DNA from 3 places in the Isoalcanivorax pacificus W11-5 genome. Region 1 is predicted to be linked to each of the others. Evidence: predicted binding sites of a transcription regulator. Region 1 holds the regulator's gene; each other region holds the start of a gene.
The links. The regulator FNR, encoded in region 1, switches genes on or off when oxygen is low (the NO sensors DNR and NnrR bind a similar motif). The targets are predictions, from matches to a motif close to TTGATNTANATCAA.

Region 1 (7,388 bases):
CACACCTGGCAGGGCTGGACCGACGTGCTCAGCCAGCAGCGTCGGGTCATCCGTTTTGATCTGCCCGGCTTTGGCCTCACCGGCCCGTTCCCTGCAGGCGACTATCGCATGGCGCATTACACGCAGTTCGTGCTGGCCATGCTGGATGAACTCGACGTGCCGCGCGCCATCGTGGCGGGCAACTCCTTTGGTGGCCAGCTGGCCTGGGAAACCGCCTATGCAGCCCCGGAGCGTGTTGCTGCGCTGGTGCTGGTGGATGCAGCCGGTTATCTGTTTGAAACCCAGTCGATGCCGATCGGTTTCCGTATTGCGCAGATTCCCGGCCTGAATGAGTTGATGAACCGGGTGCTGCCGCGCGGCATGGTCGAATCCAGCGTGCGCAGTGTGTACGGCAACCCGGATCGTGTAACGCCAGCACTGGTCGACCGTTACTACGATCTGACCCTGCGTGAAGGCAACCGTGCCGCCCTGGCGGCGCGTTTCCGCGAGGCGCGCGGCACCGAGGACGCGCCGGCGCGGCTGGCCACACTGAACATGCCGGCGCTGATCATCTGGGGCGACCAGGACCGGCTTATTCCGCCGGACAGCGCCACCCGCTTCCATCAGGACCTGCCGAATAACACGCTGCGCCTGTTCCCCGGCCTGGGACACGTGCCGCAGGAAGAAGATCCGTCCGGCACGGTCGAGGCGGTGCAGACCTTCCTGGCAGAGCAGTCGGTTCCCTGACGGGGCGTTGAAAAAGCCTCTTTTGAGGCTGTTGCAAGCCACCCTTGCGATGTGCTGACGGCCAGATCAAGCCGTCAGCACAGGCTGCTCTTCAACAACCGGCTATTCCGCCTGTGACAGACCAGCGGCAGCCAGGCTGTCATCGGCATCCGCAGCCGGGGTTGGCAGGATGCACAAATCCCCGCTGACCCGGGCCATCACCTTCTCCGGAATGGTACTGCGCCAGAAACTGCTCAGGCCGCCGGCCAATTGGCCGCACCCCATCATCAGCATCACACGGTTGTAACCGGCCCGCTGCAGGTCGTTCATCCAGGTCACCAGCGCCGGCCCGGCGTCGCCTTCGCACAGATGCGCTTCTGGTGGCACCCCACTGCCCTGCTCCGCAGCCAGACCACGCAAGACCTGGAGGCGCTGGCTGTGAGTGGCGAGCACATCGTCCTGGGCGTGGGTGAGATCGCCGAATTCTCCCAGCCAGCCCAGTTGTGGCACCACGGTCAGCAATTCCAGCGGAATGGACAGGCGCATGGCCAGCGTTGCAGCGTGTCGGGCCAGACGCTCGGCCGGGACGCAGCCGGCAGCGTGGGCGCCGGTGTCCAGCGCGGCGATCAGCCGCTGGGGTGGCAGGCTGTTGTCGGTATCCACCAGCCAGAGGCAGGCCTGTTGTTCCAGCCGCAGGAAGTGCCGCAGGTCGCTCGAGAGTGTGCCGGGATCGCGACGCATCAGTATCAGGGAGGCCTGCTGCTGGCAGACGGTGTCGTGCAGTAATGCCGCAGCGTCTTTTTCAAGCCAGGTCAGCGTGTAGTTTACCGGCCAACCCTCGGCACGCAGGACCGCCGTGAGTTCATCCAGCCCGGCACGGGCGGTGGCCAGGCTGCGGTGACGGACCTGCTGGCGCAGTTCCGGGGTCAGGAAGCGATAGTCCAGGCCACCGAGCGGGCTGCGTACCGGACGCCAGAGACACAGCCGGGTGTCTGCCTGGCGCAGCGCGGCGGCGCGGCGCAGCAAGACCTGATCTGCCTGCCCGTCGCCGGAAAGCACTACCAGCAATCGTGAGAACATGGCCACCCCCTGTTACCCGCCCGCTTGCCTGATGCTCCCATTGTTGTCGGCGGGTTGGTTGCGGTCAATTGGCCATCATGTCGCTATTTCAATCAATAGGTTATCTGTAAAACATAAAGTGATTTATTCGGTACAGAACCGTCGGCCAGTTTATTGATATGGATCAATAGATGCCTGCCCCGACGTGCCATGATGCGCCGGTATACGGTGATCGGGGGATCTCTTTTCATGGCAATGCCCGGTGTGGAGGCTGCATGAGCGCCTGGAGTACTGACATCATTCAACGCTATGGCGGGCCGGGGCCCCGCTACACGTCCTATCCACCCGCCCATTGCTTCCATGAGGAAGTAACCCACCAGGACTACCTTGATGCCCTGAGCGCGGGCAATGCCGAACGCCGCCCACTGTCACTGTACATGCACCTGCCGTTCTGTGAGCACGTCTGCTACTACTGTGCCTGCAATCGCATCGTGACCGGGGACAAACGTCTCGCAACGCCTTATCTGGACACGCTGCTGGCCGAGATGGCGCAGAAAAGCGCGCTCGTGGACAGTCAGCGTCCGGTAGTGCAGATCCATTGGGGCGGTGGCACCCCCACCTTCCTCGACGACGGCCAGTTGACCCGCCTGATGCACCAGACCGGACGCCATTTCCGCTTGCTGGACAACGACCGTGGTGATTACGGCATTGAGCTGGACCCGCGCACCGTCACGCGCAGCCGTATCAGCCTGTTGCGCGGCCTGGGTTTCAATCGTGTCAGCATCGGTGTGCAGGACCTGGATGCCCGGGTGCAGCAGGCCGTCAACCGCGTACAGCCCTATGACAGCGTGCGCGAGGTGGTCGACGCGGCGCGTGACTTCGGCTTCCGCTCGACCAGCGTGGACCTGATCTACGGCCTGCCATGGCAATCGGAATCGAGCCTGGCGCGCACCGTGGAGCAGTTGCTGGCGCTGCGCCCGGACCGTATTTCCCTGTACAACTACGCTCACCTGCCCGCCCGCTTCAAGGTCCAGCGGCAGATCTCCGAAGCCGCCCTGCCCGCGCCGATGGAGAAGCTGCGCATGCTGGTGCGTGCCGGCGACCTGTTCGCCGACGCCGGCTACGTGTTTATCGGCATGGATCATTTCGCCCTGCCCTCCGACGCCATGGCCATGGCGCAGAGCTCGGGCACACTGCATCGCAATTTCCAGGGCTACAGCCTGTACGGCGATGCAGACCTGCTCGGCATGGGTATCTCGGCAATCAGCCAGATCGGTGCCCTGTATGCCCAGAACCACCGCCAGATCGATACCTGGCAGTCGGCGGTGCAGAACGACGAAATGCCGGTCGCGCAGGGCTATGTCCTGGACCGGGATGACCAGATCCGGCGCGACATGATCATGTCACTGCTCTGCCACCTGGAAGTGGACCTGGCAGCCTTCGATGACCGCTGGGCCATCCAGACAACACACTACTTTGCCGATGAACTGGCCGCGCTGGCGGCGTTCGAACGAGACGGGCTGGTACGGCGCGATGGCCGGCGGCTGCACCTGACCGACAGCGGACGGCTCGCCGCCCGCGCCGTGGCGATGTGTTTTGACCGTTATCACAGCCCGGCCGACACAGTGCGCTTCAGCCGCATCATTTGAGACCTGCAGGCCGGACACAGGAGCCGTATAATGAACATCCGCATGGCGATAGCGCACCAACACAGGGAGACCCCCTTGGCTGCCCGAGTATCCTGTAACGACTGCAGTCTCAGTCAGATTTGCCTGCCACTGGCCGTGGAGCCGGCGCAGCTGGATGAGCTGGACCGCATCATCCGCCGGGGACGTGCGCTCAAACGTGGCGAGCACCTGTACCGGGCTGCGGACTCGTTCGAGGCAGTGTACGCCGTGCGCAGCGGCGCGCTGAAAACCTACGCCATGTCGGAAGATGGCGAGGAACAGGTGACGGGGTTCTATCTGCCGGGTGAAATTGTCGGCATGGACGGCATCAGCACCGCCTATCACATCTCCTCCGCCAAGGCGCTGGAGACATCGACCGTGTGCGAGATTCCCTTTACCCACCTGGAAACACTTTCCAGCCGCATTCCCAGCCTGCAGCATCACTTTTTCAGCCTGATGAGCCGCGAGATCCAGGAAGACCGTGCGCTGCACATGCTGTTGAGCAAGAAATCCGCCGACGACCGCATTGCCTCCTTGCTGACCACCATTGCGGCACGGCAGCAGCGCCGCGGATTGTCCAATCGCATTTTCCGGCTGCCCATGTCACGCTACGACATCGCCAATTATCTCGGTCTCGCCGTCGAAACGGTCAGCCGCATATTTACCCGGTTCCAGCAGCAGGGATTGATTCGGGTAGAGGGTCGCGAGGTGGAAATCCTCGACCGCCCACGCCTGTGTGGCGAGGGTCGTCTGCACGCAGGTTGACCGGGACAACAAGGAGTGCTCATGCAACCGGTATTCGTCGTTCTCGACAGCCAGCTCAAGGCGCCGCAGGTGGCGCTGATCAAGGGAGTTCGCCTGGCCAGAGGCATGCGCGCTCCACTGGTGGTGTTCGTCAATGCCTATTCTGCTGCGCTGGTGCGTGCCGCCGGCGATGAGTCCTCGCCATTGATTCAGGCCCGCAAAGCCGTCAACCACGGTTGGCAGGCGCGCATTGAGGCCTTGCTGGATGAGTGCGGCGCCCAGGACCTTGATGTGGATATCCGTATCGAATGGGTCAAAGACGATGACGAAGCATTGCGCGACGCCGTGCTCGACACTCGTCCGGCGCTGGTGGTGGTGCATGCCGGCGACGACAGCCATCCGCTCAAGCGCCTGCTGCTGACACCGCGCCACTGGCAATTGCTGCGCAAGGCACCCTGTTCTGTTCTGTGCGTCAATGACGCGCCCTGGGTGGGCGACGTGCCGGTGCTGGCCGCTGTCGACCCGGATCACGATGAAGGCCGGCTGGAAGGCCTCAATGCTGCCATCGTACGTGCCGCGCGCGAAATGAGCGATGTACTCGACAGCTCGCTGGATCTGGCACATGTGATCGAGCACCCGGACGAGGCACTGATCCTGATCGCCGGCGAAGCCATTCCCAGCTACGTGGACACCTCCGGCAATCTGCGCGACTACTACCAGAATCGCCTGAGCGCGCTGGCCGAGCAGGCCGGGCTGGGAGCGGAGCGCCATGTGCTGCTGGAAGGCAGCCCCGCCGCCGCGCTGGCCGAATACCAGAGCATGCACATGCCGCTACTGCTGGTGCTCGGCACCGTGCACCGCGGCCCGTTGCGCCGTTTGCTGCTCGGCAGCACGGCGGAAAAAATTGCCCAGCAGGCCAGTGGCGACCTGCTGGTAGTCAAGGATGAACATTTCAGCTCGCCATGGCAGGACTGAACGCGGCGGGCTGATCTGTATCAACACGGCGTGCCGGGGAACGGCACATACTCAGGGAACGACAACACGGCAAGGAGCACAACCGCATGAACCGCCTCAGCGATTATCTGCAACATCTGCGTCAACGGCTGGAGGACTGGGAGTACCAGTTCGATCGTTTCCAGCACCGCATGGAAGACATCAATGAAGAACTGCGTGACCAGGCCCGTGAGCGGCTGGCCGAACTGAAGCAACGCAGCGACACACTGCGCGCGAAGATCGCCGATCTGGAAAGCCAGAGCGAGCTGGCGCTGGAAGATATCCGTGATGGTCTGGACCTGGCCTGGGATGGCCTGCGCCTGGGCCTGCTGTCTGCCCGGGGCGAGTTCGGACAGGGTGCTGACTGAGCACCCTGTCCTGCCAGTCACTGATCCGCTTCCCGGCGACGGAACACCAGTGTATCCCCGTCGGACGCGGCGGCATGAAAGCGGTAACCTGCCACCTTGAACTCACGTAATTGTTCCGGCTGCTGTATCTGCTGCTGCAGAATCCAGGCTGCCATCAGCCCGCGTGCCTTCTTGGCGTAGAAGCTGATCACCTTGTACTGCCCACTCTTCTCGTCCTGAAAGACCGGCGTGACAACGCGGGCCTGCAATACCTTCTGCCGCACCGCACGAAAATATTCATTCGACGCCAGGTTCACCAGCACATCGGTGCCGGCGGCACGCAAATCCTTGTTCAACAGCGCGGTAATGCGCTCATCCCAGAAACTGTACAGGTCCGGACCGGCATGGTTGGCAAACCGTGTGCCCATTTCCAGCCGGTAAGGTCGCATCATGTCCAGCGGACGCAGCAGCCCATACAGCCCGGAAAGAATGCGCAACCGTTGCTGCGCCTGCTGCAGATCATCACGGCTGAAGCGCGACACATCCAGGCCGGTATAGACATCGCCCTTGAAGGCAAACAACGCCGGGCGTGCTTGCTCCGGGGGCATCTCCGCACTCCATTCGGCAAAGCGCGCGACGTTCAATGACGCGATGGCATCGCTGACATGCATCAGGCTGGCCAGCGCCGGCGGGTCGAGATGACGGAGCTGGGCGACCAGTTCACTGCTCTGTTCGAGCATACGGGGCCGGGTGGTGCGCAGGCGCGGAATATCGGATTGGTAATCCAGTGTCTTGGCAGGCGAAACTACAATCAGCATGATCAACCTCTTGCGATACTGGCGCGGGAGTATATCAGGCCCACGGGCGGGCGCCTCGCCCGCCCGGCCTTTCACTGCGACAGGTACAACCCATCGGCGCTGTGGCCGGTGGCCAGACAGGATGGAACTATGCTGCGTGTATTACTGGTGTGTGCAGGCCTGGTCGCCATTGCGGTGGTGCTCTGGAGCAGTTGGCGTGTGGATCGCCGGCTGTTTGCCTTTGTGCTGGCCGTGGTGGTGATCGGGGCGCTGCTGTTCGGGGTGGGCTACTGGCGCACGGCCGATCAGGCCATGGTCGTCATTGCGCCGGACCAGGTGCGCCTGAGTGTGGAACAGGCCCGTGGCATGGAGACCGGCATTCGTCTCAGCGGCCGTGTGTACAACCAGAGTGCCTGGCCGGTGGCGCTGATCCAGGGTCGCGCGGTGCTGCAGGAATGCACCGCTCCCGGCCAGGACGCATGCCGCGAAATCGGCAGTGCGGCCTTCCGTGTACGCCAACACGTGCCTGTGGGCGGCAGCTATCCCTACTCGCAGGTGGTGCGCCTGTCGGACAGCCTGCTGGCCGACCCTGCCACTCCCGACAGCAATCGGCGCTGGCATATCGAGGTGCTGTCCGTGAGCGGATATGCGTCCAATACGCGGGACGGCCACTGATGTGACCTGATGGATGTGACCTGCTTTGCTCAGCATCGCCGAAAGGTTCACAATGCCGCCGTCACTGTGCAGCCTGAGTTCACGATGAGCAGTCTGATTCCTGGCCAGCCCAGCCTGGTCGCGCCCGGCGTGTGGCGTATCCTGGCCCTCAATCCCGGCATGATGACCGGCCCCGGCACCAACAGTTATCTGCTGGCATCGGACCAGGGCCTGGTGCTGCTGGACCCGGGGCCGGAAGATGCCCACCATGCCGACAACCTGCGTGCCGCGGCGACCGAGATCGGCCAGCCCATCACCTGTGTACTGGTGACGCACACGCACCGGGACCATTCCCCGAATGCAGCCTTGTTCGGCGCCGTGCGACGCCTGGGCCCCCTGCCGCCGGATGACGGCTTGCAGGA
Region 2 (7,388 bases), 1.1 Mb from region 1:
GGGCGCCCTGCTGAGCTGGATGCTGCCGCCACTGCTGGCGCTGCAGATCGTGCAGGGGCTGGCCATCATCAACGCCATCATGCTGCTGTGGCTGGGCATGGCCTGCTGGCTGCGCCAGGGTGAACTGGCCGGGCTGTACCTGGTCGCGCGGCTGCCGCTGATCCTGGCCGCACTGCTGTCGATCCTGGCCGGCTTTGCCATCGTACCGATCACCCTGGACGGCCCGCTGCTGGTGCTTGCCTGCACCACGTTCGAGGCATTGCTGTTTGCCCTGGGCCTGTCGCGCAAGAGCCGCGACGACCTGCGCCAGACCCTGCGCGAACAACAGGAGGAAGCCATCACCGCCGCCACCTGGCACGCGCGCAGCGAAACCCTGGCGCGGCTGAGCCATGAAATCCGCACGCCTATGAGCGGTGTGCTGGGCATGGCGGAAATCCTGCGTGACACGCCACTGACGCCCAATCAGAAGGAATGCGTGCGCGGTATCCAGAACGCCGGCGAGAGCCTGCTGAAGATTCTCAACGACGTGCTCGAATATTCGCGCCTGGAACAGGGCCACACGGAGCTTGAGCAACTGCGCTTCGATCTGAATGAACTGGTGATGGATGCCGTCGAGCTGTTCCGCGAAAAAGCGGAGGAAAAGCAGATCGAACTGATCCCGCACGTGCACACCAACGTGCCGCAGCAGGTCGAAGGTGACCCGAACCGCATCAAGCAGGTGCTGACCAATATCCTCGGCGCCTGTATCCGCCACGCCCAGCCCGGTGAGCTGGTGATTGATGTTGCCCGCGACGCCTCCGGCCGTGCCGACCACCTGCGCTTTGAATTCGAGGGCAGCGCCCTGCAACAGGCCGGTGACGCCTTCAGCGCCCTCACCCCGCATGACAACACTGATGACGACAACGGCGACAGCACCCGGCTCGGTCTGTCCATCGCCCGGCAACTGGTCGACGCGATGGAGGGCCGCTGCGGCGTACGCCATGGCCGCGCCGGGCCAGCCAGCTGGTTTGTGCTGCCGCTGCCGGCGATGGTCGATCCCGGCGTGGTCGAGGGCGACGACGCCACCCTGCAGGGGCGCTCCATCCTGGTGGTGGATGATTCCAGTACCATGACCCGGGTGATCCGCCAGCAGGCGCTGGCCTGGGGCATGCGCGTCACCGCCAGCCACGACCCGCGCGAGGCCCTGGCCAGCATCCGCACCCAGGCGAACCTGAACGACCCCTACGACGTGGTGCTGCTGGACCAGCGCATGCCTGGCATGACCGGCATGCAACTGGCCGCGCGCGTGCACGAGGATCCGCTGATCACGCGCACGCCGATTCTGGTCATGCTCACCGGCATCAACGACGCACCCACCGCCACCGCCGCGCGCAACGTCGGCATTCACCGCGTGCTCGGCAAGCCGGTATCCGGCAACCGGCTGCGTCAGGCGCTGGCGGAGGAACTTGGCGCCGCGTCACGGCGCAAGACGCCGGACCTGCGTGACCAGGCCCCGGACCCCGGCCTGCGCATCCTGGTCGCGGAAGATCATCAGCTTTCGCAGAAAGTGATCCGTGGCATGCTGGCCAAACTTGGCCTGGATGGCGATGTGGTGGCGAACGGCCGCGAAGCCTTCGAAGCGGTCCGCGATGGCCGTTACGATCTGGTGCTGATGGATTGCGAGATGCCGGAAATGGACGGCTTTGAAGCCGCGCGCCGGATTCGCGACTGGGAGCGCATGCACGACCGCAAGGCCGTGCCGATCATTGCCCTGACCGCGCACATCCTGCGCGAGCACCGGGAACGCAGCCTGGCTGCCGGCATGAACGCCCACGTCCCCAAGCCGGTGGAACTGGACGTGTTGCGTCAGGCCATCGTGCAGTTCACTGCTGGCGACGGAATGCTGTCGGGCTCTGGCCACGCCAGCGACGAAACGCCCGATTGAAGGAACTCTGCTCGGCGAAGCCGAGCAGCAGTGCGATATCGGTCAGGCCCAGCGCCGGATCGCGCAGGTAAATCTCTGCCAGCGACCGGCGCAATCCGTCCAGCAATTCCTGGAAACTGACACCCTGCCGATGCAACCGGCTCTGCAGCGTACGCGCCGCCAGCCCCATGCGCCCCGCCACCGCCTCCAGCCCCGGCTCACCGTCCGCCAGCATCCGATACAGATGACTGCGCACCGCGTTGGCGAGATTGGTGCCGGCATCGTAATCCGCCAGCAGCGCGGCGGCTTCCCGTTCCATCATCTGGTTCAGGCCAGGGTCGGCGCTGGTCAGCGGCAGCGATAACATCGCCGGCGCCAGCATCACGCCGTCAAAACCGGCCTCAAAGTGCACCGGGCAACCGAACCAGTCCGCGTAACGCTCACTGCGCACCGGCGCCACATGCCGGAAATGCACCGACAATGGTGCTGCCGGCTCCGCCAGCAGTTGCCGTGCAAACGTGATCCAGCCGGTGATGGCAGCCTCGGTGATATAGCGTGCCGGTGCGCCCGGCAGCGGGCAGTGCCAGCTCAGCTGCACCGGGTCGCCCGGCGTCAGGGTGGAGCGGCCGAGATTGCCAGCGAGTTTTTCAAACCGCAGCAGACGCTGGATCGCCTCGCCGAGGCTGGCACTGGACAGCACCGCGTAACCGAGCACCTGATAGGAGCGCGGCTGCACACAGCGGCCCGCTTCAAAGCCCAGCCCTTCATCGCCGGTCTGCTCCAGGATCACCAGAAACAGCCGCAGCGCGTCGACCATCGGCACCAGCGTATCGGCCCGCGCCAGTTGCAGCGGATCAATCCCGGCACGCGCCAGCACCGCGTCCCGCGTCAGGCCATAACGGTCCAGCAGCGGCGGCAGCACTGAGGTGATATAGGCGGCGGAGAGCGACTGCGGCTCGCCCGCCAGGTCCGGATCGATCTGCATCCTGAATGTGGGCTCCCTGTCAGCCAGCCGGCACGGCACGGCCATGGCACCAGGCGCGCAGTGCCGCCAGCTGCTCGGCCATGGTCACCGACAATGGCACCGTGCTGGTCATTTCCGTGCGCAGGTGCGCCTCGGACAAGGGTGCCTCCTGGGCACGGGCGCTGTATAGCCCGGCCACCACCGCCTGCTCGATCTCGGCGCCGGTGAAACCGTCGCAGTATTCCGCCAGCGCGGCCAGATCAAACTGCGCCGTATCCTGGCCACGGCGGTCGAGGTGAATACGCAGAATCTCGGCCCGGATGTCCGCCGCCGGCAGGTCGACAAAGAACAGCTCGTCGATACGGCCCTTGCGCACCAGCTCCGGTGGCAACTGCTCGATATTGTTCGCGGTGGCGACCATGAACACCGGCGCCTTGCGCTCGGCCATCCAGGTCAGCAGCGTGCCCAGCACACGGCGCGATGTGCCGCCGTCGTTGTCGCCACTGGCCAGGCCTTTTTCGATTTCATCCAGCCACAGCACGCAGGGCGCCATGGTTTCCGCCAGTTGCAGCGCTTCGCGCAGGTTGCGTTCGGACTCGCCGAAGTATTTGTTGTAGACCGCCCCCATATCCAGCCGCAACAGAGGCAGGTGCCACAGGCCGGCCACCGCCTTCGCCGCCAGACTCTTGCCGCCGCCCTGCACGCCCACCAGCAAAATGCCGCGCGGCGTATCCGGGCCCTGCGGTTGCAGAAAGGCGTCACGACGCCGGTGCAACCACTGCTTCAGCTGCGACAGCCCGCCCACCTGGCCGAAGCTGGCGGTGTCGTACTCGAAACTGAGCACGCCATCCATGTCCAGCAACCGGAATTTGGCACGGTTCACTTCCGGCAGGTCATTCTCGGTGATCGCGCCGTCGTGGATGATGGCGCCGCGCGCGAGCTTGCGCGCGTCTTCCGTGGTCAGGCCGCGCAGATTGCGCACCAGCTTGTCGAGCGCCTCGCGGCCGGCCCGCACCCGCTCGCCGCGGGCGCGACCAAACGCACGCGCCTCTTCCTGCACAATGTGCATGAGCTGTTCCTGGTCCGGCAGCGACAGCCGGAACCGGGCGCTGAAGCGCGACAGTTCCGGCGGCAGCGTAAAGGCGTGGCTGACCAGCACCAGCGTGTGCGGCACGGTGTCGTGACGCAGGGCGATTTCCTTCAAGAGCCGCACCACCTTCGGCGCGTTCTCGACAAACGGATGGAAATCACACAGGGCATAGATGCCGCCTTCGGCATTGCCGCGAATCTGTCCCAGCACCGCATCCGGCTCGACCGTATGCCGCTGATTTGGCGCGCCTTCGACTTCCAGCCGGCGCAGGCCATCGACAATGCTCCAGCTGAATACCGGCCGCCCCTCCCGCATGCCGATACGGCGCACCAGGTCCAGGGCACGCTGTTCTTCCCAGGTTTCCACCACCACGATCGGATAGCGCGACTCCATGATCAGTCGCAGGTCATTGAGATCCTTCACCCTGAAATCCCCATTCCACGGTGGATGGCTCGGCGCATACACCACCCTTTCTTGTTCTGTATCAACCCCGGCGCCAGCGAGTCTGCGCAGACTATCACAGCCGTCATCACGCCATGGTAAACTGCGCCGCATGAACGACAACGCCCGTACTACCGGCCGCCGGCTGAGCCCGCTGGATCAACTGCTCGCCCGCGCCGACAACGCCCTGCGCACCCTCACCCCCGGCGCCACCCGTGGCGAACGGCCGAGTCCGGCCGACGCCGCGCACAGCGACAGCCGCCCGGCGGACGTGCATCAGGCGCGGCACATTGCCGGCCTGATGCGCATCAACCATACCGGCGAAGTGTGCGCGCAGGCGCTCTACCAGGGCCAGGCCAGCACCGCCGGCCTGCCGCATGTGCGCCGCGCCATGGAGGAAGCCGCCCGTGAGGAAGAAGACCACCTGGCCTGGTGCGAGGATCGCATCCGCGAACTCGGCAGCGTACCGAGCCGGCTCAATCCGTTGTTCTACGCAATGTCGTTCAGCATCGGCGCGCTGGCCGGGCTGGCCGGTGACCGCTGGAGCCTGGGCTTCGTCTCGGAAACGGAACAACAGGTGGTGCGCCACCTGGACAGCCATCTCGGTCAGGTGCCATTGGAGGACGAGCGCACCCGCGCCATTCTGGAACAGATGCGCGAAGACGAACTGCGGCACGCCGTCACCGCCGAACAGGCTGGCGGCGCCGCCCTGCCGCCGCCAGTGCGTCACCTGATGACGGTCATGAGCAAGGTGATGACCTTCAGTACCTACCGCGTCTGAGCCGGCCCGGTGCCGCCCTCACAGCGGCGACACCGGCCGGTGAACTCACACCAGTTCGGAGAGGGTGTTGCTGCCGGCCTGCACGACCAGGCTGCGGGCACGGGACGCATCCAGACTGTACTCACGGGCTTTCACCGTGGACACATAACGCCAGTCAGCGCGCGCCTCGGTGGCCGTGAAGGTCACCAGCAGATAGCCACGCTGGTTGGCGTTGAGGTAGTGCAGATCATCCACCAGCAGGCTGATGGCCTGCTCTGCGGTGGGCACCATCTCCGGCGGCAGTTGCAGGTACTCTTCCAGGCCCGGTGACGACACCGATGCCGTAGCGAATTCCACTCCGGCGGCGTTGCCGTCCATGTCGGTCAGGTTGCTGGCCCAGGCGTTGTGGGTGTCGCCCGCCAGCACCACCAGATTCTTGCTGGCGGCGTGTGCCGTACCCAGCAGCGTCTCCCGCTCCACCACATAGCCATCCCAGGCATCCAGGTTGTACGGGAGCACCGTGGTGACGCGGGCGATCTCCTCCGGCGTCAGGTTCGGGTCGTTCATCAGATAGCGGCCCTTGAGTTCCGTCAGTTCGGCAATCAGGCCAATCAGCGCCGGGTCCTGGGCGAGCACGCCCTGCAGCATTTCTGCCGGCATGTGGATGCGCGCCATCAGCACCTGCTGGCCAAGCACCTGCCAGGTGGCCGCCGACGACATCAACTGGTTCTGCAGCCACAACCGCTGTTCGGCACCGAGCAACGAACGGTTCGGGTCCCCCATGGCCGCCTGGAAGGCCGGCAGGTTGATACCGTCCGCCGTCAGGTAGTCAGCATAATTGAGCTGCTCGTCGCGGCCGATCACCCGGGTATCGAGCATGTGCAGGCTGACCAGATCGCCAAAATCGAAACTGCGGTAGATGATTTCTTCGTCGTCCGGCATGGCCGGCCGAACCGGCATCCACTCGAAGTACGCCTGCAATGCCTGCAGCTTGCGCGCCAGGAATTCACCTTCGGTGGCTGGATCGTGATTCTCCGCCCCCTCACGCCAGGTATCGTTGGCGATCTCGTGATCGTCCCACACGGCAATAAATGGCGCGCTGGCATGCAGCGCCTGCAGGTCGGTATCGGTGCGGTAGTGGGCATAACGGCGGCGATAATCGAGCAGCGTCAGCAGTTCCACATCGTTGTTGGCCGGCAGCAGGCGCCCCATCGCCTCGGCGTCTTCGCCGGCGTAGCCCTGGCTGTCGTACTCGTACAGGTAGTCGCCCAGGTGCAGCACCGCGTCCAGGCCCTGTTCCTTCGCGGCTTCGGCGTACACGTTGAAATAACCGGCCGGGTAGTTGGAGCAGGACAGCACGGCAAACTTTACCTGCGTCACGCTGCCCTGTGGCAGCGTACGGGTGACACCTGCCGGCGACAGCTCGCCGGCCGCGCGGAAGCGATAGTAATAGATGCTGCCCGGCAGCAGATCGAGCACGTCCACTTTCAAGGTGTAGTCGTGCTCAAACGACACCTGCGCCGTGCCGCTGTGGACCAGGTCCGCAAACCCGGCATCGGTGGCCACTTCCCAGCCCACTTCAATGGCAGTGGTGTCGAAGTCCTCCGGCGTGACGCGGGTCCACAGCAACACCCGGTCACTCAGCGGATCGCCACTGGCCACACCGTGCCGGAAACCGACTTTGCGTCCTCGGGACGAACTGGACGAGCCGCCACAGCCTGACAGCCCGGTGGACACTGCCACTGCGCCCAGGCCCAGGGCGGAAATCTGCAGAAAATCACGGCGTGTGACACGGCGCATAAAGCTCTCCCCAAGATCATTGTTATGGCGGGGAGACGGTAGCGTCCGTGAATGACGCTTTGATGTCGTTACAGTAAAAGGGAAAGAAGACCTTGCGGCAGGCCCGGCAGGGGACTTATCGAAAAACCTCGTCCAGCGTGGTGGCGTCGTAAAAACAGTCGATCCAATGCTCCAGTTGCTCGCGGCTGGCCAGGCTCAGGCGCGTTTCCACCGCCGCCGGGATGTTGCCGAAACGGCGCGTCAACTGACGGCTCAGGATGGCTCTGGCCTCCTGAATGGAGCCTTGCTCGATACCTTGCTCGAGGCCCTGCTCAATGCCTTCTTCACGCCCCGCAGCAAGACCTTCCCGGCGATACTGTGCCTTCCACTCTCGTATTCTGTCCTCGAGCATGGTGTTCGCCTCCTGTAAGTCATTGATCTCACGCCAGTG
Region 3 (7,388 bases), 1.2 Mb from region 1:
TGGCGGCCAGTTCGCGGAAGCGGCAACGCAGGTTTTCTGCGGCACGCAACATGATCGCTTCGAGCATCGCCACTTTGTCGCGGAAGTAGACATACAGCAGGCCACGGCTGAGCTGCGCCTCGCGGGCGATGTCGTCCATGGTCGAGCGCTCGATGCCCTTGTCGAAGAACACCCGTTCGGCGGCATCAAGGATGCTGTCGCGACGCTCCTGTTTTTCCTGTTCCCGGCGTGCCCGCACGCTCATCTTGTGATCTCGCAGGTAGTAGTACTTGTGTTCAGGTTTGCGTATAACGCAGCCTGCCCCGGGGTGAAAGTGCACCAGTAAAGCGGGCATGCTAGCGTTTTGATAGCTCATTGACAAAATGTCAATAAATGACAATATGTCACGGAAGTGCCGGAGGTGCCACTGTTTCGCCTGGCCATGACCTCCGGCCGGCTTGTTTCAGGTTCCGCTGATCGATCACGGTTCATAACAGTACGCGCTCTCTCAGGGGCGCCCCGCAGGGGGTTGGAAGTATGCGCAGGATTCAGGCAAGGCACTGGGGCTGGCTGGTCCCGGTGGCGGCAGTAGTGGCCATCATGGTGGCCTGCAGTGGCCGCGAGGCGCAGGTCGAGGTGCGTCCGGTAACGGTGCGCACGGCGCCAGTGCTGGCGGGTGAGGACCTGGCGCCGTTGCGGTTTGCCGGGGTGGTCCGGGCGCGGCAGCGTGCCGAGCTCACCTTTCAGGTCAGCGGCACCCTGCACGAGCGGCCGGCGGAGATCGGCCAGCCGGTGGTGGCCGGTGACCTGATGGCCCGTTTGCGTAATCCGCAATTGATCCCGGCACGGGATTCTGCCCGTGCCCGCATTCGCGAAACCGATGCCCAGCTGCGCCAGGCCGAGCAGGAATACCAGCGCGCGGTGACGCTGCGTGAGCGCGGCGTGCTGTCGGAACAGGACCTGGAGCAGTTGCTGGCCCGGCGCGATGCGCTGGAGGCAGGGCGGGCCACCGCCCAGGCGGCACTGGCCGAGGCGGATCAGCTGCTACGCGAGAGTGAACTGCGTGCGCCGTTCGCGGGCACGGTGGAAGCGGTGCTGGCGGAGCCGGGTGAATTTGTGGCCGCCGGGCAACCGGTGCTGCGGCTGTCCTCGGCGCTGGGCCTGGAAGTGGAAGTGCGTATCCCGGAAATCCTGCGCACAAGCCTGAAGCCGGGCGACAGGCTGACGGTGTGGCGGGTGATGGAACGTGGCAGTGAACCGCTTACCGGTGTGGTGACAGAAATCGGTCGCGGCTCGCGTCGCGGTGAATTGTATCCGCTGGTGGTGTCGCTGGATGATCCGTCGCTGGCACCGGGGGTGTCGGTAGAAGTGGGCGTGCCGCGCGGCCGCCGCGAGGCGCTGGCGTTGCCGGTGCTGGCGGTGTTCCGTTCGTCCGAAGGCCCGGCGGTGTTCCGCGTGCGTGACAACATTGCCGAGCGTGTGCCGGTGACAGTGCTGCAACTGGCCGGCGAGCAGGTGCTGGTCAGTGGCGAGGCGCTGTCCGCTGACGATCAGGTGGTGTATGCCGGCCTGACACGGCTGGTATCCGGTGACCGGGTGACCGTGATTGGGCAGGTGGCCGCGAGTGATCAGGTGGGCACGATGGATCAGCTGGAGAGCTCGCAGTGATTGATTTCCTGCTGCGCCGCCAGCGTCTGCTCGGTCTGGTGGTGGTGATGATGTCGCTGGTGGGGCTGGCGGCCTATTTCAATATGGCGCGCCAGGAAGACCCGAGCTTCCCGCACCGCGCCGGACTGCTTACGGTGCAATACCCCGGCGCCACCGCCGAGGCGGTGGAGAGGCTGGTGTTGCGCCCGCTGGAAGAAGAGCTGTTGCAGGTGGAGGAGATCAACCACATCAACAGCAACGCGCGCGAAGGCTTTGCCGTGGTGCGCATCATGCAGCTCGACAAGATCTACGACACCACGGCGGCCTGGGACCGGGTGCGCCAGGCGATGGAGCGGGCGCGCCTGCAATTCCCCGATGGCGTCGGCCAGATGGTGCTGGATGACCGCATCATCGACACCCCGGCGGTGGTGCTGGCGCTCGGTGGCTCGGCCTCGGTGGCGGAACTGTCGCGCCAGGCAGAGCGCCTGAAAGACCGGCTGCTGGATATTCCGTTCCTGTCCCGCATTGAAATAGAAGGCCAGGCTGACGAGCAGATCACCATCGCTGTGGACGACGCAGAGCTGCATCGTATCGGCCTGACGCCGCAGCAGCTTGGCAACCTGATCGCGCAGCGTAACCAGGTGGTGCCTGGCGGCTTTGTCGTCGCCGGGGGCAAGCGGCTGTCGGTGCTGGCCAACAGCGAATTCCTGAACATCGATGAACTGCGCATGACGCAAGTGCCGCTGGCCGATGGCAGCACCGTGCCGCTGGCTGCCATTGCCGAGGTCTGGCGCGGGCCGCGAGAGCCGCTGCAGGCGGAAACCTGGTACGACGGCGAACGTGTGGTGCTGCTGAGCCTTTATGCCCAGCGCGGCCAGGTGGATGCGCTGCGTTTTGGCGAGGAATTGCGGGCGCGGCTGGCGGAGGTCTCGCCGCAGTTTGCGCCGCTGGCGATCCATGAAATGTTCTTCCAGCCTGACAAGGTTGGCGAGCGCCTGACCGAGCTGGAAGGCAGCCTGCTGATGAGCGTGCTGATCATCGTTGTGGTGGTGTTTGTCGGCATGGGGTTGCGCATGGGCATCCTGGTGGCGTCGATCCTGCCGGCGGTGGCGCTGATCAGCCTGGGGCTGTACAACCTTGGCGGCGGCATCCTGCACCAGATCGCGGTGATCGCCATGGTCATCTCGCTGGGTATTCTGATCGACAACGCCATCGTCATGGTGGAAAACGTGCAGACCCGCCTGAGCGACGGCGCCACCCGGCTGGAAGCGGCCGGCGGGGCGATCCGTGAACTGGCCGGGCCGCTCGGCGCCTCGACCGCCACCACGCTGGCGGCCTTTACGCCGATGCTGCTGTCCAAGGGCGGCACGGCGGATTTTACCCGGGGCATTCCGGTGATGATCATGCTGACGCTGTCGGTCAGCTATCTGCTGGCGATCAGCGTGGCGCCGTTGCTGGCGGCGCGCTTCCTGCGCCGGGAATCCTCCGAACGGACGCGCTGGGTGCTGACCCTGGGCGACCGGCTGGCTCACCTGAGCACCGGCCGGCCACGGCTGGTGCTGGCCATCAGCGCGGCGATGGTGCTGGTCAGCTTTGCGCTGGTGCCGGCCATGAACCTGCAGTTCTTCCCCAACGCCGACCGGCCCAAGGTGATCCTGGACCTGCACTTGCCGGAAGGCACCGACCAGGCCTATACCGCCGGTGTGGCCGAGGAACTGGAACGGGTGGTACGCCAGCGCAGTGACGTGCAGGTGGTGCACCGTTTCGTTGGCCACAGCGGCCCGACGTTCTATTACAACCTGGTGCGCACGCCGCAGGCGCCGAACCGCGCCCGGCTGGTGGTCAATGCCGTGGACCTGGCGGCGACGCGCCATGTGATCCGCGATATCCGCGAGTATGTGCGCGACCGTATGCCGGAAGTGAACCTGGCGGCCAGCCAGCTCGGCCAGGGGCCACCGCGCGAGGCGCCGGTGGAAGTGCGCATCTATCACGCGGATGACACCCAGCGCATGCGCGCGGCCGAGGAAATTTTTGCCATGCTGCGTGGTATTCCCGGTGCGGTGGACGTGCGCCACAACATTGATTTCGGCGTGCCGGCGTTGCGCGTGGACGTGGACGACGCGGTCGCGCAGCGCTTCGGCCTGACCCGTGCCGAGGTGGCCCGCACACTGTTCGGCCAGAGCTACGGCCTCACCGCCGAGCAGTATCGCCAGGAGCGCGACCCGATGCCGATGGTGGTGCGTTCCGTGGAAGGCACCGCGCTGCCGCTGTCACGGCTGCTGTCGGTGAATATCTATCCGCAGCAGGGCGACCCGGTGCCCCTGATGCAGGTGGCACGCATTTATGCCGACTGGGAGCCGGCGGGCATTTCCCACCGGGACGGGGTGCGCGTCTATAACGTGGTGGCCAATCTGTCCGACGGGTACAGCTTCAGCCAGGTGCTCGATAACCTGCGCGCGCAACTGGCCGAGCGGCCGCTGCCGGAAGGCGTGCGGCTGGAATACGGGGGCGACAGCGAAGGCAGCGGCGATGCCAACCGGGCGCTGGCCAGCTCGGCGCCGATCGGTGTGCTGTTGCTGCTGTTCTTCCTGCTGTGGCAGTTCAATTCTTTCCGTCGCGTGGGGCTGGTGCTGCTGACCGTGCCGATGGCCGCGGTGGGCATCATTCCGGGGCTGGCGCTGTCCGGTTCGCCATTCGGCTTTATGTCGATGCTGGGGGTGGTGGCGCTGGTGGGGATCGTGGTCAACAACGCCATCGTGCTGATCGATGTGGTCGACCAGCGTCTGGCCGCCGGTGACAGTGCGCAGGATGCGGTCTTCTACGCCGTGGCGCGCCGCACCCGGCCGATTCTGCTGACCACCGCCACTACCGTGGCCGGCCTGCTGCCGCTGGCGTTTACCCAGTCGACGCTGTGGCCACCGATGGCCTGGGCGATCATTTCCGGGTTGATGGCCTCGACGGTGCTGACGTTGCTGGTGGTGCCGGCGTTGTGTCTGGTGATGTTCCGTCACGAGCAACGCACGGCCTGAGATCGCAAAGAAAACGGACATCGCCGCCACAGCGATGTCCGTTGCCCGGCTCAGAAGGCCAGGCCAAACCCCACCGTGGTCACCCACGGATCAATATTGGCGGTGCCGATACGGGTGCTGTTCAGGTTCACCTCGGTATCAATGTCGGCGTAACGCACGTCGGCATTGATGAACCAGCCCTCATTGAAGGGCACATGCACTCCCACCTGACCGGCCAGCCCAAAGGAATCCTCCAGCACCAATCGGCTGCCGCTGAGTGCCCCCTTTGTGTCGGTGTCGAAGAAGCGGGTGTAGTTCACGCCCACGCCTACATAGGGCTGCACGGTGGCCGTGGGCAGGAAGTGCCACTGCAGGCTCAACGTCGGCGGAAGCTGTTTGGTGGTGGCGATCTTGCCGCCCAGCGCATGGCTCCGGATGTCGTGCTCGAAGGGCAGGGCGCCGAGCAGCTCGATGCCGACATGGCGGGTGGCCATCCAGGTCAGGCTGATGCTGGGCTCGACGTTGTCGCTGGCGTCCAGATCGACGGTGCCGCCCAGCACGCTGCCATTGTCGGAATCCGGTTTCACCTGGGTCACGCCGAACTTCAGCAGCCAGTCGCCGGCCTGGTGGGCGGCGGCGCTCTGGGCCAGGAACGGGCTGGCAGCCAGCAGGCAGCCGGCCAGTGCAGTGCGGTAGCGGGGGAATTCCAGGGTCATGATGCGGCTCCAGCGTCTCGGGATCGTTGATGGCACCAGTATCCCGGCTGGCCGGCGGGGGCGGACTGACCTGGATCAAGCCGGGCGGCTGCCGCCATTGATGCAGATCAAGCACCGCCAAGGCTCGCCGCGGGCGGCAATGCCCGCTACAATCCAGCCTCAGTTATCCGCGTCATTGCCACGGATCAAAGGAACCTTCGGTGTACCGGGACCACACGACACAACAGTCTGCCCGCTTGTTCGCGCCCGCCTGCTGGCGATGGTGAAGCTCGGCCGTGCCCTGCACACAGGGCGACCCCGGTTGTGTTTTCACCCCGTATTGCATCGCTATCGCTGAACAAGGACAGATCATGTCACCGGAACATCTTGAGCAATTCGCCCGCGCGGGCTTCAACCGCGTCCCCGTGGTCCGCGAAGTCCTCGCCGACCTGGACACCCCGCTTTCTGCCTACCGCAAGCTGGCCGCCGCGCCCTACAGCTTCCTGTTCGAGTCCGTGCAGGGTGGCGAGCGCTGGGGCCGGTATTCAATCATCGGGCTGCCGGCACGCGAAGTGATTCGCGTCTACGGCAACGAGATCCGCGTGACCGGCGAGGCCGGTGAGCACAGCGAGACGGTCAGCGACCCGATTGCCTGGATCGAAGCCTACCGGCTGCGCTATCGCGCCCCGGAGATCGAGGGCCTGCCGCGTTTCAACGGCGGCCTGGTGGGTTATTTCGGCTACGACAGCGTGCGTTATTTCGAACCGCGCCTGGGCCAGCCGAAGGGCCGCGATACGCTCGGCAACCCGGATATCCTGCTGATGCGCAGCGAAGAAGTGGTGGTGTTCGATAACCTGCGCGGCAGCCTGTTCCTGGTGGTGCTGGTTGATCCTGCCGCCGCTGGCGCATTGCCCGCTGCCAATGCACGGCTGGATGCATTGCAGGCGAAACTGCGCGCGCCGCTGCCGGCACCGGAAGATCGCCCCTATGGCGACGCCATCAACGAGACGGATTTTGCCTCCGATACCCCGCAGCAGGATTTCGAGGCCGGGGTCGAGCGGATCCGCGAATACATTCTGGCCGGCGACGTGATGCAGGTGGTGCCGTCGCAACGCATGTCGGTGCCGTTCGCTGCGCCGGCGCTGGATCTGTACCGGGCGCTGCGCTATCTGAACCCGTCGCCGTACATGTTCTATCTCGACCTGGATGATTTTCACATCGCCGGGTCGTCGCCGGAAATTCTCACCCGCATCGAGCACGGCGCGGTGACCGTCCGCCCCCTGGCCGGCACCCGCAAGCGTGGCCGGACCGACGCTGAGGACCGGGCGCTGGAAGAGGAACTGCTGGCGGACCCGAAAGAAATTGCCGAGCACCTGATGCTGATCGACCTGGGCCGTAATGACATCGGCCGCATTGCCGAGGCCGGCTCGGTGCGCCTGACCGACAAGATGGTGGTAGAGCGTTATTCCCACGTCATGCATATCGTTTCCAACGTCGAAGGCCGGTTGAAAGACGGTTTCGGCCCGCTGGATGTGCTGCGCGCCACCTTCCCGGCCGGCACGCTCAGCGGCGCGCCGAAAATCCGCGCGATGGAAATCATCGATGAACTGGAGCCGGTCAAGCGCGGCGTCTACGGTGGCGCGGTGGGCTATATCGGCTTCAACGGCGAAATGGACACCGCCATTGCGATCCGCACGGCGGTGATCCGTGATGGCCGGCTGTATATCCAGGTGGGCGCCGGCGTGGTGGCGGATTCCGTGCCACGGCTGGAGTGGAAGGAAACCATGAACAAGGGCCGGGCGGTGTTCACTGCCGTCAACATGGCCCTGCGTGGACTCACCCTGCCTGCCCGTGGTGCACAGCAAGGAGGTGCCCAATGATGCGGGTGCTGATGATCGATAACTACGATTAGCGTCTACTGAAGGCCATTGACTTCCAAGGTGTAAACGTAAGTTGTTGATTATGAACTGTTGATCGTCTGCTGCTGTCTGCTCCCTGCTAGACCGATCCACTGCAAAAGTGTATAATGGTGTGTATAACGACTCGACGGGAGGGCGTT

Region 2: coq7 (2-polyprenyl-3-methyl-6-methoxy-1,4-benzoquinone monooxygenase) is a predicted target of FNR. The motif match lies at 4,432-4,445, and genes of this name have one in related genera.
Region 3: S7S_RS14615 (OmpW/AlkL family protein) is a predicted target of FNR. The motif match lies at 5,448-5,461, and genes of this name have one in related genera.

What each region holds. Positions count from the first base shown of each region.
Region 1 covers NZ_CP004387.1:2,053,454-2,060,841, reverse strand. The annotation lists gene S7S_RS09300 (alpha/beta fold hydrolase) at 1-726, shown strand, start outside; gene S7S_RS09295 (adenine nucleotide alpha hydrolase family protein) at 829-1,785, opposite strand; gene hemN (oxygen-independent coproporphyrinogen III oxidase) at 2,040-3,413, shown strand; gene fnr (fumarate/nitrate reduction transcriptional regulator Fnr) at 3,489-4,196, shown strand; gene S7S_RS09280 (universal stress protein) at 4,218-5,150, shown strand; gene S7S_RS09275 (sll1863 family stress response protein) at 5,237-5,536, shown strand; gene yaaA (peroxide stress protein YaaA) at 5,554-6,333, opposite strand; gene S7S_RS09265 (hypothetical protein) at 6,463-6,987, shown strand; gene S7S_RS09260 (MBL fold metallo-hydrolase) at 7,072-7,388, shown strand, end outside.
Region 2 covers NZ_CP004387.1:3,165,321-3,172,708, forward strand. The annotation lists gene S7S_RS14060 (hybrid sensor histidine kinase/response regulator) at 1-1,924, shown strand, start outside; gene S7S_RS14065 (AraC family transcriptional regulator) at 1,863-2,888, opposite strand; gene S7S_RS14070 (AAA family ATPase) at 2,908-4,380, opposite strand; gene coq7 (2-polyprenyl-3-methyl-6-methoxy-1,4-benzoquinone monooxygenase) at 4,511-5,179, shown strand; gene S7S_RS14080 (alkaline phosphatase D family protein) at 5,225-6,958, opposite strand; gene S7S_RS14085 (Rpn family recombination-promoting nuclease/putative transposase) at 7,074-7,388, opposite strand, start outside.
Region 3 covers NZ_CP004387.1:3,269,786-3,277,173, reverse strand. The annotation lists gene S7S_RS14630 (TetR/AcrR family transcriptional regulator) at 1-244, opposite strand, end outside; gene S7S_RS14625 (efflux RND transporter periplasmic adaptor subunit) at 517-1,647, shown strand; gene S7S_RS14620 (efflux RND transporter permease subunit) at 1,644-4,655, shown strand; gene S7S_RS14615 (OmpW/AlkL family protein) at 4,706-5,350, opposite strand; gene trpE (anthranilate synthase component I) at 5,701-7,209, shown strand.